One region of the Bacillus sp. FJAT-42376 genome, then DNA from elsewhere that is predicted to be linked to it. Evidence: riboswitches for the same ligand, from Rfam matches in the RefSeq annotation. Region 1 holds a riboswitch; the other holds the start of a gene.
The links. A riboswitch is a leader RNA that binds a small molecule or an ion and turns the genes downstream of it on or off. The one in region 1 is predicted to bind cobalamin.
Positions count from the first base shown of each region.

Region 2: it holds a riboswitch for cobalamin, as region 1 does, so the genes downstream of both, CEF21_RS10200 (ABC transporter substrate-binding protein) here and CEF21_RS07485 (ribonucleoside-diphosphate reductase subunit alpha) in region 1, are expected to answer to the same signal.

Region 1 covers NZ_CP033906.1:1,462,865-1,468,963, forward strand. The annotation lists gene CEF21_RS07480 (ribonucleotide-diphosphate reductase subunit beta) at 1-303, opposite strand, end outside; gene CEF21_RS07485 (ribonucleoside-diphosphate reductase subunit alpha) at 316-2,565, opposite strand; cobalamin riboswitch at 2,698-2,877, opposite strand; gene dat (D-amino-acid transaminase) at 3,075-3,932, shown strand; gene CEF21_RS07495 (SGNH/GDSL hydrolase family protein) at 4,074-4,874, shown strand; gene CEF21_RS07500 (ABC transporter ATP-binding protein) at 4,871-5,785, shown strand; gene CEF21_RS07505 (DUF2705 family protein) at 5,778-6,099, shown strand, end outside.
Region 2 covers NZ_CP033906.1:2,021,900-2,027,998, forward strand. The annotation lists gene abc-f (ribosomal protection-like ABC-F family protein) at 1-117, shown strand, start outside; gene CEF21_RS10190 (DUF1349 domain-containing protein) at 192-1,274, shown strand; gene CEF21_RS21580 (protein YkpC) at 1,325-1,459, opposite strand; gene CEF21_RS10195 (NUDIX hydrolase) at 1,872-2,489, shown strand; cobalamin riboswitch at 2,617-2,802, shown strand; gene CEF21_RS10200 (ABC transporter substrate-binding protein) at 3,131-4,102, shown strand; gene CEF21_RS10205 (FecCD family ABC transporter permease) at 4,065-5,093, shown strand; gene CEF21_RS10210 (adenosylcobinamide amidohydrolase) at 5,111-6,099, shown strand, end outside.

The DNA.
Region 1 (6,099 bases):
AGCGACTTTTCCGGCATAGTCGGTCTGAATGCTGTCGAGAAGGGCAAGGAGGCCGATGATTTTCAGAAAGGCATCCTTTTCGTGCTCCTCGAGATCCTTGAACTGCTTCACATCCTGGGACATGTTGATTTCAAACGGGGTCCAGAAGTTGGAGAGCATTTTCTTATATTTTGAATACGCCCACGGATAGGCCACGTCATCCCAGTTCAAAATGTTGGAGCTCCGGCCGTTGATCAGCGCTGTGGAACGGTTCGGCGCATCCGGATCCATTATGGTCCGCTGCGAAAGAGCGATGTCTGTCATCTGTTTTTCCTCCTAGCTCGCACAGGAATCGCAGTCTTCGATGAGGCTTGAGGTGGAGCGGACGTAATAAGTCGTTTTCAGTCCGGCGCTCCAGGCACTCATATGAAGATCAAGCAGTTCCTTTGCTTTAATCGTGTTCAATACATAAAAGTTAAATGAAATCGACTGGTCGATATGGCGCTGTCTCGCGGCGTTCTGTTCAATGCTCCAATGCTGGTCCGTGAAATAGGCGGATTTATAGTACCACGTCGTTTCCGGGCTTAAATCAGGTGCGGTTACCGGAATCTTGTAATCTTTCTTTTCCTCCGAATAGACCTTTTGGAAAATCGGATCGATGCTTGCGGTGCTTCCGGCAATAATCGAGGTGGACGCGTTTGGCGCGACAGCCATCAGGTAGCCGTTCCGCATACCGTTTTCCGCGATTTGCTGCTGAAGCGCCTGCCACTCATCCGATTGGTAGCCCCGGTTTTCAAAATACGTGCCGGTTGCCCAGCCTGACCCTTCAAAGGCCGGGTACGCTCCTTTTTCTTTTGCGAGTTCTGAGCTCGCCTGGATGGTTAAGTAAGAAATTTTTTCGTACAGCTGATTGGCATACTGGACGGCTTCTTCGCTTTCCCATTTGATGCCTTCGAGGGCTAAAAGATGGTGCCAGCCGAACGTGCCGAGTCCGATGGCACGGTATTTGGAATTGGTCAGCTTCGCCTGCAGAACCGGTATATCATTTAAATCGATCACATTATCGAGCATCCGGACCTGAATCGGGATCAGTCTCTCCAATACATCCCCGGTAACCGCTTTCGCGAGGGAAATCGAAGACAGGTTGCAGACGACAAAATCGCCGGGGGTTTTGACGGTGATGATTTTTCCATCCTCTGTATATTGCTCATCCATCGTTGTCGCGCTCTGGTTTTGGGTGATTTCTGTGCAAAGGTTCGTGCAGTAAATCATGCCTGCGTGCGAATTGGCGTTCATCCGGTTCACTTCGTCCCGATAGAACATAAACGGTGTTCCCGATTCCAGCTGGCTGATCATCATCCGCTTCATAATCTCAATCGCCGGTACTTTTTCTTTTGCTAAATCGGGATGGCGGACACATTCCCAGTATTTTTTACGGAAGCTGCCGCTGCCTTTTTTCTCGTCAAAATAATCTTCGAGGCTGAAGCCGAGTGTTTTTCTGACCTCATGAGGGTCAAATAAATACCAGTCGCCGCGTTCCTCTACCTGCTCCATGAATAAATCCGGGAGACACACCCCTGTAAACAGGTCATGGGTGCGGAGGCGTTCGTCCCCATTATTCAGCTTGGAATCAAGGAAAGAAAAGATGTCTTTATGCCATACATCAAGGTATACGGCAATCGCGCCTTTCCGCTGGCCGAGCTGATCAACGCTGACTGCTGTGTTGTTCAGCTGTTTCATCCATGGGAGCACGCCGGAGGATACCCCTTTGAATCCGCGGATATCACTGCCGCGGCTGCGGATTTTCCCGAGATACACCCCGATGCCGCCGCCGCTTTTGGATAGATTGGCAATGTCTGTGTTGCTGTCAAAGATCCCCTGGAGGCTGTCATCAATCGTATCGATAAAGCAGCTGGACAGCTGTCCGACGGATTTCCCGGCATTTGATAGAGTGGGAGTTGCAACGGTCATATATAGATTGCTCAGTGCCCAGTAGGCTTCTTTGACAAGGTGAATTCTGTGCTCTGCCGGCTCACCAGCCATCAGGGTCATCGCAATGATCATAAACCGCTCCTGGGGAAGCTCCATCACGTTCTTGCTGTAGTCGCGGGCAATGTAGCGGTCAGCAAGCGTCCGGAGACCGATATAGGTGAAGAGAAGATCACGTTCCGGCTCAATGGCCTCGCCAAGCTCGCTGATTTCTTTCGGCGTATACCTTTGCGGAATCAGGTCTCCGTAAATGCCGATGCTGTGGAGCTTATCGATCAATTCTAGAAAAGATCCGTACTTCGCCGGCCTCTCGTAGCCGCGGCTTCTGGCTGCTTCTGAATAAAGCTCGTCCAAATACAGTCGGGCACAAAGGTAAGTCCAATCCGGCTCGAGCTCTGATATGTTCGCCAATCCTTCTAAAATGGCGAGGTTCTTCATTTGTTTTTCTGTATATGTATCTCTCGCTGCGATGGCTTCCATCAATCTCTCTGTAAAAGAAAGCAAATCCAGGTGTGGGAAATCTTTTCCCGCTTCCTCGATCCATTGCATAAAATGCTGCTGATCAAATGGCCTTTTTACGCCTTTTTCATTCGTCATTACGGTGGTCATCGCCATCCTCCTCCAAGGGAAAATAAAAAATCCGCTCTTGGCAATTGAGCGGATCAAACGATAGAATAAAAGAGAATCTTTTACTTCCACCGTTTCATCTTCCCAATCCCCGGGAAAAGCGAAACATATCCAGCATCGGCAGGTCTCCTGACTTGTGCTTTTTCCTACTTTGAGCCCTTCCCGTACCAATTCGTACAGTGGCATGCCCATTTCGTCACACTTACAGTTGCGGGGACAGTTCCGGTATCTCACCGGATTCCCTTTTAAGCTAATCGTAGCACCGTTTGCTGTGGAATATAATCAATATATAGTAGTTTAGTTGAAGTTTGTTTTCTATATCTTGTGTTTTGTATAGATACATATTATCGGACAAGAATCATAATTTCAACTATTTCCCCTTAAAAATATTCTTTTTTATTTGCGCCGATGTGCTTGACAACAACTTGGTCTACCGTTTGTAATGGGAGAAACAAATCTGAAAATTCCAGAGGTGTCCGATGAAAATTCTCATGAATCAGGAACTGATCGACCGAGATCAGGCGAAAGTAGATATTGAAGACAGAGGCTATCAATTCGGAGACGGTGTTTATGAAGTGATCCGGGTTTATGATGGAGAAATATTCACAATGGATGAGCATTTAGAGAGATTGAAAAGAAGTGCCGGAGAAATCAAAATTTCGCTTCCTTATGATCTGGAGGAGCTGAAGGACCGTGTAAGGGAACTCGTTTCAGTGAACGGGGTTTGGGACGGCGGCATCTATATGCAGGTGACGAGAGGAGTCAGCGCCAGGAATCATCTCTTTCCAGGGCCGGATGTAAACGCCCAGCTTGTCGCCTATCCCATTCCGTCGAAACGTCCGGCAGAGCTTCAAAAGACCGGGGTTGAAGTCATCACTGCGGAAGATATGCGCTGGAAACGCTGCGACATCAAAAGCCTGAATCTTCTGTGGAATGTGATGGCGAAGCAGGAAGCGTCGGATGCCGGCAAATATGAAACGGTTTTTGTGCGGGATGGAGTGATTACGGAAGGAAGCTCCACCAATTTTTACGCGGTAAAGGATGGAACCGTCTACACCCATCCAGCCAATAACTTTATTCTGAACGGCATCACCCGCCTGAAAATTATCGAAGCATGCCGGAATGCCGGAGTAAAGGTTGTGGAAAAAGAAATCCCGGCAGCTGATCTCGATCAGTATGAAGAAGCCTTTATTTCCTCGACCACCATCGAAGTCATGCCGGTTGTCAAAATCGACAGCCGCCCATTCAGCAGCGGAAGGCCGGGACCTGTCACCTTGTCCATTCAAAAAGCCTTCAGAGACCTGCTTCCAGACCGGGAAAAGAATAGAATGGTATAACGGACGATTAACCCCCTGGAAATTGTGTTCCAGGGGGTTGAACATTTTTTCATTTCAACACATTGATGAAACCGCTTCTGTAAGCTTTTTCATCGATTTGAGGTACAATGAAAGAATCTCACTGAAAGGTGCAAACACGAAATGAAAAGTGTAAAACTGATAGCAGCCGTTTCATTGGCCGCAGGCATCGTATGGATAGGCGGTTTAGGATACACGATGAACAGCCAGTTTTTTCAGCAGCCTGCACCTCCCCCTAAAACAGATCCAAAAGAAGTGAATTCAAAGCCCGTTAAACAGAAGGATGAATACCTCGTGGTCGGCCTCGGCGATTCTCTGACCCGCGGAATCGGTGACGGAGACGGAAAAGGGTATGTCGGCTATTTAATGGATCATCTCAGAAGCAAGTCAAAAGAGAAGGTCCAGCTTTCGAACCTGGCGATCAGCGGCCTTAAATCACCCGGGCTCGAAAAGCAGCTTAAGCAGCCTGAAATTCAGCGTCAAGTCAGCGAAGCCGATGCCATCGTGATGACAATCGGGGGAAATGACTTATTCGCGGGCGGACAAGTCATGAATAACCTGTCCAGCGAATCGGTTGAGCAAACAAGAACGGCTTTCCTGAACCGGCTTGGCGGAATCTTTAAGCAAATCCGCACGATCAATCCGGATGCGACCATCTTTTATGTTGGCCTGTATAATCCGTTCAATGATCTTTCAAGCGGCTCCATGACCTCGTCCATTGTGAGAGACTGGAATTATTACACCGCAAAAGAAGCAGCAAAGTATAAGAAAACGATTGTCGTTCCTACCTTTGATCTGTTTGAACAGAATGTGAATGACTACCTATACAGCGATAAATTCCACCCGAACAGCGAGGGATATAAATTAATAGGAGAGCGGCTGTCCTCCCTTATGATGTTCAGCGAGGAGGGGAAGACAAAATGACAGAGAACGTGACGCTCTCGGTAACGGGTCTGAAGAAACGGATCAAAAAGAAGGAAATCATCAAGGGTTTGAGCTTTGAGCTGCAAAAAGGAGAAGTATTCGGATTTTTAGGACCGAATGGAGCTGGTAAAACAACGACGATCCGCATGCTGGTCGGCTTGATTAAACCGACATCCGGAAGGATTTCCATCTGCGGATATGATTTGGAGAAGCATTATACGAAGGCGATCCGGAATATCGGCTGCATTGTCGAGAATCCAGAGCTCTATCCTTATTTGAGCGGACGTGAAAATCTTGAGTATTTTAAACGGATGATTCCGGGTGTGACGATGGAGCGGATTGAAGAAGTGGTTCACCTCGTCCGGCTCGAGCACCGCATTGATGACCGGGTCAGCACGTATTCACTCGGGATGAGGCAAAGGCTCGGAATTGCCCAGGCGCTCCTAAGCAGTCCGAAAGTGCTCATTTTGGATGAGCCGACAAACGGGCTTGATCCGATGGGAATCCGGGAAATGCGCGAGTTTATCCGTTTCCTTGCTGAAAAAGAAGGATTGACCGTCCTTGTTTCTTCCCATTTGCTCAGTGAAATTCAATTGATGTGCGATAGGGTTGCCATTATGTCGAAGGGCAAGGTCCTCCGCATCGACACCGTGTCAGCCCTGCTGACAGAAAAAGAGCGGGTGATCTGGCATGCCGCCCCTCTTTCAAAAGCGAAGGAGCTGCTGGCGCAGGAAACCGCGATTCTTGCAGAGAAAGACGGGACGATTATAACGGCTAACGACGAAGCGCAAATCGCCCGCTGGAATGAAAAGCTTATTCGCGAAGGCGTGAGCGTGAAGGGAATCGAAGTGAAGCTCCCGACACTGGAAGACCTGTTCATTGAGCTGACAGAAGGTGAAACCATTGATTAATCTCATATATAACGAAATGATTAAAATCGTCCGCAAAAAAAGACTGTTCATCATTATGGGGATCATTGCAGTCCTTGCCGCCCTGTTTACCTATGCGCAAGTCAAAAAACATGAGGAAGCAGTGAAGCAAGCGGGAACTGAGGACTGGCGCACCCAGGTGCAGCAGGAAATCATCAATACCCAAAACAGGCTGAGCTCAGGCGGCATTTCGGGCGAGTGGAAAGAATTTTTGCAAATCCGGGTCAAACAGCAGCAATATTACCTCGACCATGATATCAATCCAACAGCGCCAGGTGCGCCGACATTCATGAAAA
Region 2 (6,099 bases), 560 kb from region 1:
GAGCTTTCAGCCGTCCTTGGAAAGCTCAGTCTTCTGCAGCCGGGGGATTCAGGGTATGCAGAACTGGATGAAAAATTTACACAGCTGATGAAGCAAAAAAGGGAAATAGTCAATTGAAGAAATAAGACATTCGAGGAACGGAATGGTACAATCGATTCAATAAGCATGTCCGAAATAAGCGGGGGCTGAAAATGGAAACTATTGTTGAACAAGTCATGCAGATCCTGCCAAATCAGAAGCCGGTCATAATTGGCATCAGCGGAATCAGTGGATCAGGGTATGAGGAACAGGCGCGGTATTTGCAGGGGGAACTCGTGAAACAGGGGCTGCTTGTTCATTTTGAGCAATTACTAGAGGAAGAAGTGGAGATGGACCCTGAAAATCCAGCCAAAAGCTGGTATGAACAAGCCATGCCCGTACAGAAGGCGAAAGCGGCGATTGAAAAAGCAAAGCAGCACCGGGAATGGGACATCGTTCTTGCAAGCGGTCCATTTCTCCTGAAAAATACGGTTAATGAATTATTCCACACATCCATTTGGGTGGACTGTTCCAGACAAACGGCAAAAGAAAGAGAAAAAGCCGCGCAGCAAAAAAATATCGAGTGGAGAATGGGAGCCCATCACATTCATACAATCATTGATGAACCTAAGCAAAAAGCAGATCTGGTGATGATTAACGATCCCCGTCTGCAAGAAGGCCCACAGACGATTCAGCAGGGATTTATTGGCGGAAAATGGATGCATGAGCCTTCAAGCTGGAACATCAAAAATGAAAGAATGACCGTCAGCGCAGAAGGGGTCACAGACTTCTGGCAAAAAACCCATTACGGCTTCCAGAATGATAATGGCCATTTTTATTACATGGAAACAGACTTGGATTTTGTCATGACTGTAACGGTAGAAGGCAATCCGCAGCATCAGTTTGATCAAGCGGGTTTGATGGTTCGCCTTGATGAAAACAATTGGCTGAAAACATCGCTGGAGCATGAACTGCACCATCTTCCAAAACTTGGAGCGGTTGTGACTAATTTTGGATTCAGCGATTGGTCGACCCAGGAATTAATGGACGCTCCATCGGAATTGCAGTACAAAATTACCCGGACAGGCCAGGATTATCTTGTGGAAGTATGGCTAAAAGACAGGTGGCAGCAGCTTCGGGTAGCAAGGCTTCAGAAACCTCATGAAAAGGTCATGTGCGGCATATACTGCTGCAGCCCTATTAAAAATGGCTTCATAGCAGAATTCAGCGGTTTCAGGATTGAAGAAAACGTATAATTATGTAGGCGGCAGTTCGGGCAGTGATCCGGCTGCTCTTTTTTTATTTCCTAAGGTCTCACGGCGATATTCTTCTCCTGTTGTCGCTCAGCCGGCAAATTTGCGAATGAGACACTCATTCCTCCAAGTATGATACCGGCAAGCGCTAAACTGATGACAATTCTTCTTCCTATATCTCTCATCATTCCAAACCTCCACATGCACATTTGAAAAATCCTTTCCAAATATAAGGCAGGGACAAGCTGTTTGAAAAGGTGTTTTTTTATTTTTTTTAAAACTTTGTTAAACTTGGCAATTGACTGCAGCTAGCAGGCACTCGCTTATCCCTGGGGGACGCCCTGCCGCTTTGCAACTGCGGGGTCTCACCTGTCCCGCCACTCTCAAGCTTTGAGTCTCGCACCTTCCGCTCCAATCAACATCAGACGTTAACAGATCCTTATAAAAAGAGAAAATACGCCTGCCCGGTCTGGATGCATGGCAAAATAGGATAGGAGATTGAAGTTTCATAGCACGAAACTCTCAATTCGCCGTGTCTATGCAACTCATTCTTTCATACGATACAATAGAAAGAGTGTGCCGGATAAAAGGAGGAACATGATGGAGCCGAAATGGTTAACGTGGGCAAAGGAGATTCAGTCATTGTCGCAGGCAGGACTTGCTTATTCAAAGGATCCGTTTGATCTGGAAAGGTTTGAGCGGCTGCGCGAACTGAGTCAGGAAATAGTCTCAGAGTATACGGATGTGCCGATGAACAAGCTTCCGGGACTGTTTGCAAATGAGACGGGCTATCAGACTCCGAAAGTTGACTCGAGAGCCGTTGTGTTTCAGGATAATAAACTATTGCTTGTACGGGAAAGGATGGACGGCCTCTGGTCTCTTCCGGGCGGCTGGGCAGATATAGGGTTAACTCCGTCGGAGAATGCAGCGAAGGAAGCGTTCGAGGAGTCTGGTTTAAAGGTAAAGCCGAAGCGTCTGATTGCGGTAATGGATAAGAAGTGCCATCCTCATCCGCCCGGAGCCTATCATATCTATAAAATGTTTTTCCTGTGCGAGAAGACGGGAGGCAGGCTTGAAACAGGCCTGGAAACGCTTGATGCAGGATTCTTCCCTCTGGATGGACTCCCGCCGCTGTCTCTAGGAAGAATTACAGAAAGTCAGATTCAGATTTTATTTGAGTACTGCTGGGATGGACGAAAAGAAGTTTATTTTGACTGATGCGGGAAGCCGGATTAACTTCCGGGCCCGGACATATTAAGCGGAAATGGACAGAATCAGCCGTGCGATTAATAGAAACAGACTGACAATCGTTACAAGGTTGTGTATAATACGTTTGTACAAATTTTTATATCGATAAGATGTAGGTGCTGATTTTTATCAGCTTAAAAGGGAAGCCGGTTTAATTCCGGCGCGGTCCCGCCACTGTAAATGGGAGTGACCTGCTTGATTCCACTGTGCAGATTTGCATGGGAAGGAAAGCGGGGAGCGATGATCATGAGCCAGGAGACCTGCCTTGCATCTCGTCACCGCATACCTACGAGGATAGGATGGTGTTACCGTTGACCGGAAAGTCTTTTATTGACTTGTGCAGTCTCCATAACATAAACCGTCATCTCCTTTTGCCAGGGAGGTGTTTTTTGTTTTCGCCCCGTTAAATTTGGCTGTTGATCATGGCGTTCTGAGGCGCGGTCCGGACTGGCTCTATGCGCCTGCGGTGCTGCAGGGAAGGAGTCTCCCGCCTTCCGCTCCGATAACCGGGTATCAGCACCCTGCTTTAACACAGCTTTTGTTTTACAGCCGGCAGTAAGATGGCCAAAGATGGCAAAAAATTGAGGATGAAAAATCATGGAGGCTAAAAAATGAATAGGTTGTTTTCCATATTTACAGTGCTGCTTCTGACAGCGGGAATCATTTCAGGCTGCGGTCAGGATTCTGCTGCACCGGAACAAATGAATGAAAAGCAAACGGCTCAAAGTGAAAAAGCGGAGTTTCCAGTAAAAATCAAGGATGCATCCGGAAAAGAAGTAACGATTGAAAAGGAACCCGGGAAAATCGTGTCTCTTATTCCGAGCAACACGGAAATTCTATTTGCAATGGGTCTTGGCGATAAGGTTATCGGTGTAACGGATAACGACAACTATCCGGAAGAGGCTGTAAAAAAAGAAAAAGTCGGCGGAATGGATTTTAATGTTGAAAAGATTATCGGCTTGCAGCCCGACTTAGTCCTGGCGCATGAGTCAGGTGCCCACAACTCAGCGGACGGCCTGAAGCAGCTGGAAGATGCCGGGATTAAAGTCATCCTTATTAAGGATGCTCAGAGCTTTGATAAAGTATATGAATCGATCGACATGATTGGACAGGCTACCGGAGAACGGGAAGAATCAGGAAAAATAGTTGAAGGCATGAAAAAAAAGCTGGCAGAGATTAAAGAGAAAGCTTCCGCTATCCCAGAAGATCAAAGGAAAAGCGTATTTGCAGAGGTGTCTCCTTCACCAGAGATTTATACAGCCGGTAAAGATACATTTTTAAATGATATTCTGACGACGGTTGGGGCGAAGAATGCTGCTGCAGGGCAGTCCGGCTGGCCTAAAATGTCAGAAGAAGCGATTGTGAAGTTGAATCCGGATGTCATTGTGACTACATACGGCTACTATAGTCCGAACCCTGTAGAGCAGGTCATGAGCAGAAAAGGCTGGGAAAGTGTGACCGCAATCAAAGAAAAAGCAGTTTTCGACGTGCACTCGGATAAAGTGACAAGACCGGGCCCGCGTTTAATTGAAGGAGTAGAAGAGCTTGCGAACGCAATCTATCCGGACGTATTTACAAAATAACCGCATCATTCCCTATGCTTTCGCACTACTGTTTTTGGGGATTTCTTTTATAGCCGCTGTTTCGATTGGAACAGCGGCTATTTCTCCTAAGGAGATTGTGTCTGCTTTATTTGGAGGACACGCTGCTTCTGATGCGAATCAGAATATCCTCATGTCAATCCGGTTTCCCCGTGTGATCCTGGCAGGACTCGTAGGGGCATCCTTGTCGCTTGCCGGTGCAGCCTTTCAGGGACTGCTTCGGAATCCTCTTGCAGATCCTTATACCCTCGGGGTTTCATCCGGAGCATCCCTTGGAGCCGTGTGTGTGATTTATTTTGGAATCCATGTTTTTGGAAACTTTACACTTCCTGTGATCAGCATTGCTTCAGGCTTTGCGACCATGCTTGGCGTACTCGGTTTTGCTTATATTGCTCAAAGGCGAACATCCATGGAAACGATGATTTTGGCAGGGGTCATTTTTAATTCTTTTCTCGGTTCCTTTATCTCTTTAATCATTGCACTAAGCGGAGAGGAACTTCGCCAGGTGATGAACTGGCTTCTCGGGAGCGTATCAATGAGAGGCTGGCCCTATGTTCAGATGATCCTTCCGTTTACCATTCTGGGTGCCATCGTTCTTCTCATGCATACAAGGGAGCTGAATGCTTTTTCTTTCGGAGAGGACCGGGCGCGGCATATCGGGGTCAATGTGAAGCGGAAGCAGCTCATGATTGTGATTTCAGCTTCTATGCTTACAGGTTCCGCGGTAGCCGTTTCCGGCACCATCGGATTTGCAGGTCTTGTCATTCCCCACATGACAAGGTTTTTATTCGGCAGTGATCACCGCCATCTTCTTCCCTTATCGATGATCATCGGAGGGGGGTTCTTAATTTTGGCGGATTTACTTGCCAGGACACTGATAACACCGGTTGAGCTCCCAATCGGAATTATTACGGCGATTGCCGGTGCGCCGGTATTTGCTTTTATTTTAGCAGCGAAGAAAAGACGGTCTTAGGAAAGGAGGTCCCAGAAATGATTGAAGTTCAGCTTGTATCCGGGGGATATGAGAAAAAAAATGTATTGAACGGAGTCAGTTTTTCTGTCAGCAAGGGAGAGTTCTTTGGTATTCTCGGCCCTAACGGGAGCGGCAAAACGACGCTGATGAAAATACTGTCCGGTATTCATCCGGCTTCAAAGGGAGAAGTCCGGATTAAAGATCGTCCGGTCGGCTCCTATCAAACAAAGGAGCTGGCGAAGGTGATGGCGGTTCTTCCCCAGCTTACCCATACAGCCTTTGATATGACGGTGAAGGAGGCGGTAAGTATTGGCCGCTATCCTCATCAGGCCCGGATTTTGCCAAGATGGACGACTGAAGATGAACAGCTCGTGCATCTTGCCATGGAAGATACAGGAGTGGCGGAATTCGCACACAGGTCCATTCAGGATTTGAGCGGGGGAGAACAGCAGAGAGTCTTTCTCGCTCAGGCTCTTGCCCAGGATCCGGATATCCTGCTGCTGGATGAGCCGACCAACCATTTGGATCTTGCGTTTCAGCAGAGCCTCCTTTCGAGGCTGAAGGGGTGGACAAAGAACCGGAACTTGACGATCGTTTCCATTTTTCATGATTTAAATATGGCAAGTCTGTATTGTGACCGTGTGCTCCTTTTGGACAAAGGAAACGTATCAGGGATCGGAACGCCTTATGATGCTCTGCAGGAGCCCTCTTTAAAAGAAGTGTACAAAGCGGGGATTAAACGCCATTATCACCCTTCCCACGAAAGTCCACAGGTTATTCTGGATTCCCCGGCCGAACAGGGGAGAGAGCTGGAGATTACTGAATCCATGCTTGCAATCCGGCCTGAATACATAACATTAAAAGCCCCATTCCCACTAAAGACCATTTCTTCGGCAGTTGTTCATGCAGGAATAGGCTGGTATACAACCTTTTTGAACCGGCATGTCGGCGTGAATGATCCATGCGGTGATCCGCAGCTAGACTTAATCCGGTTTATCCAGTCAAA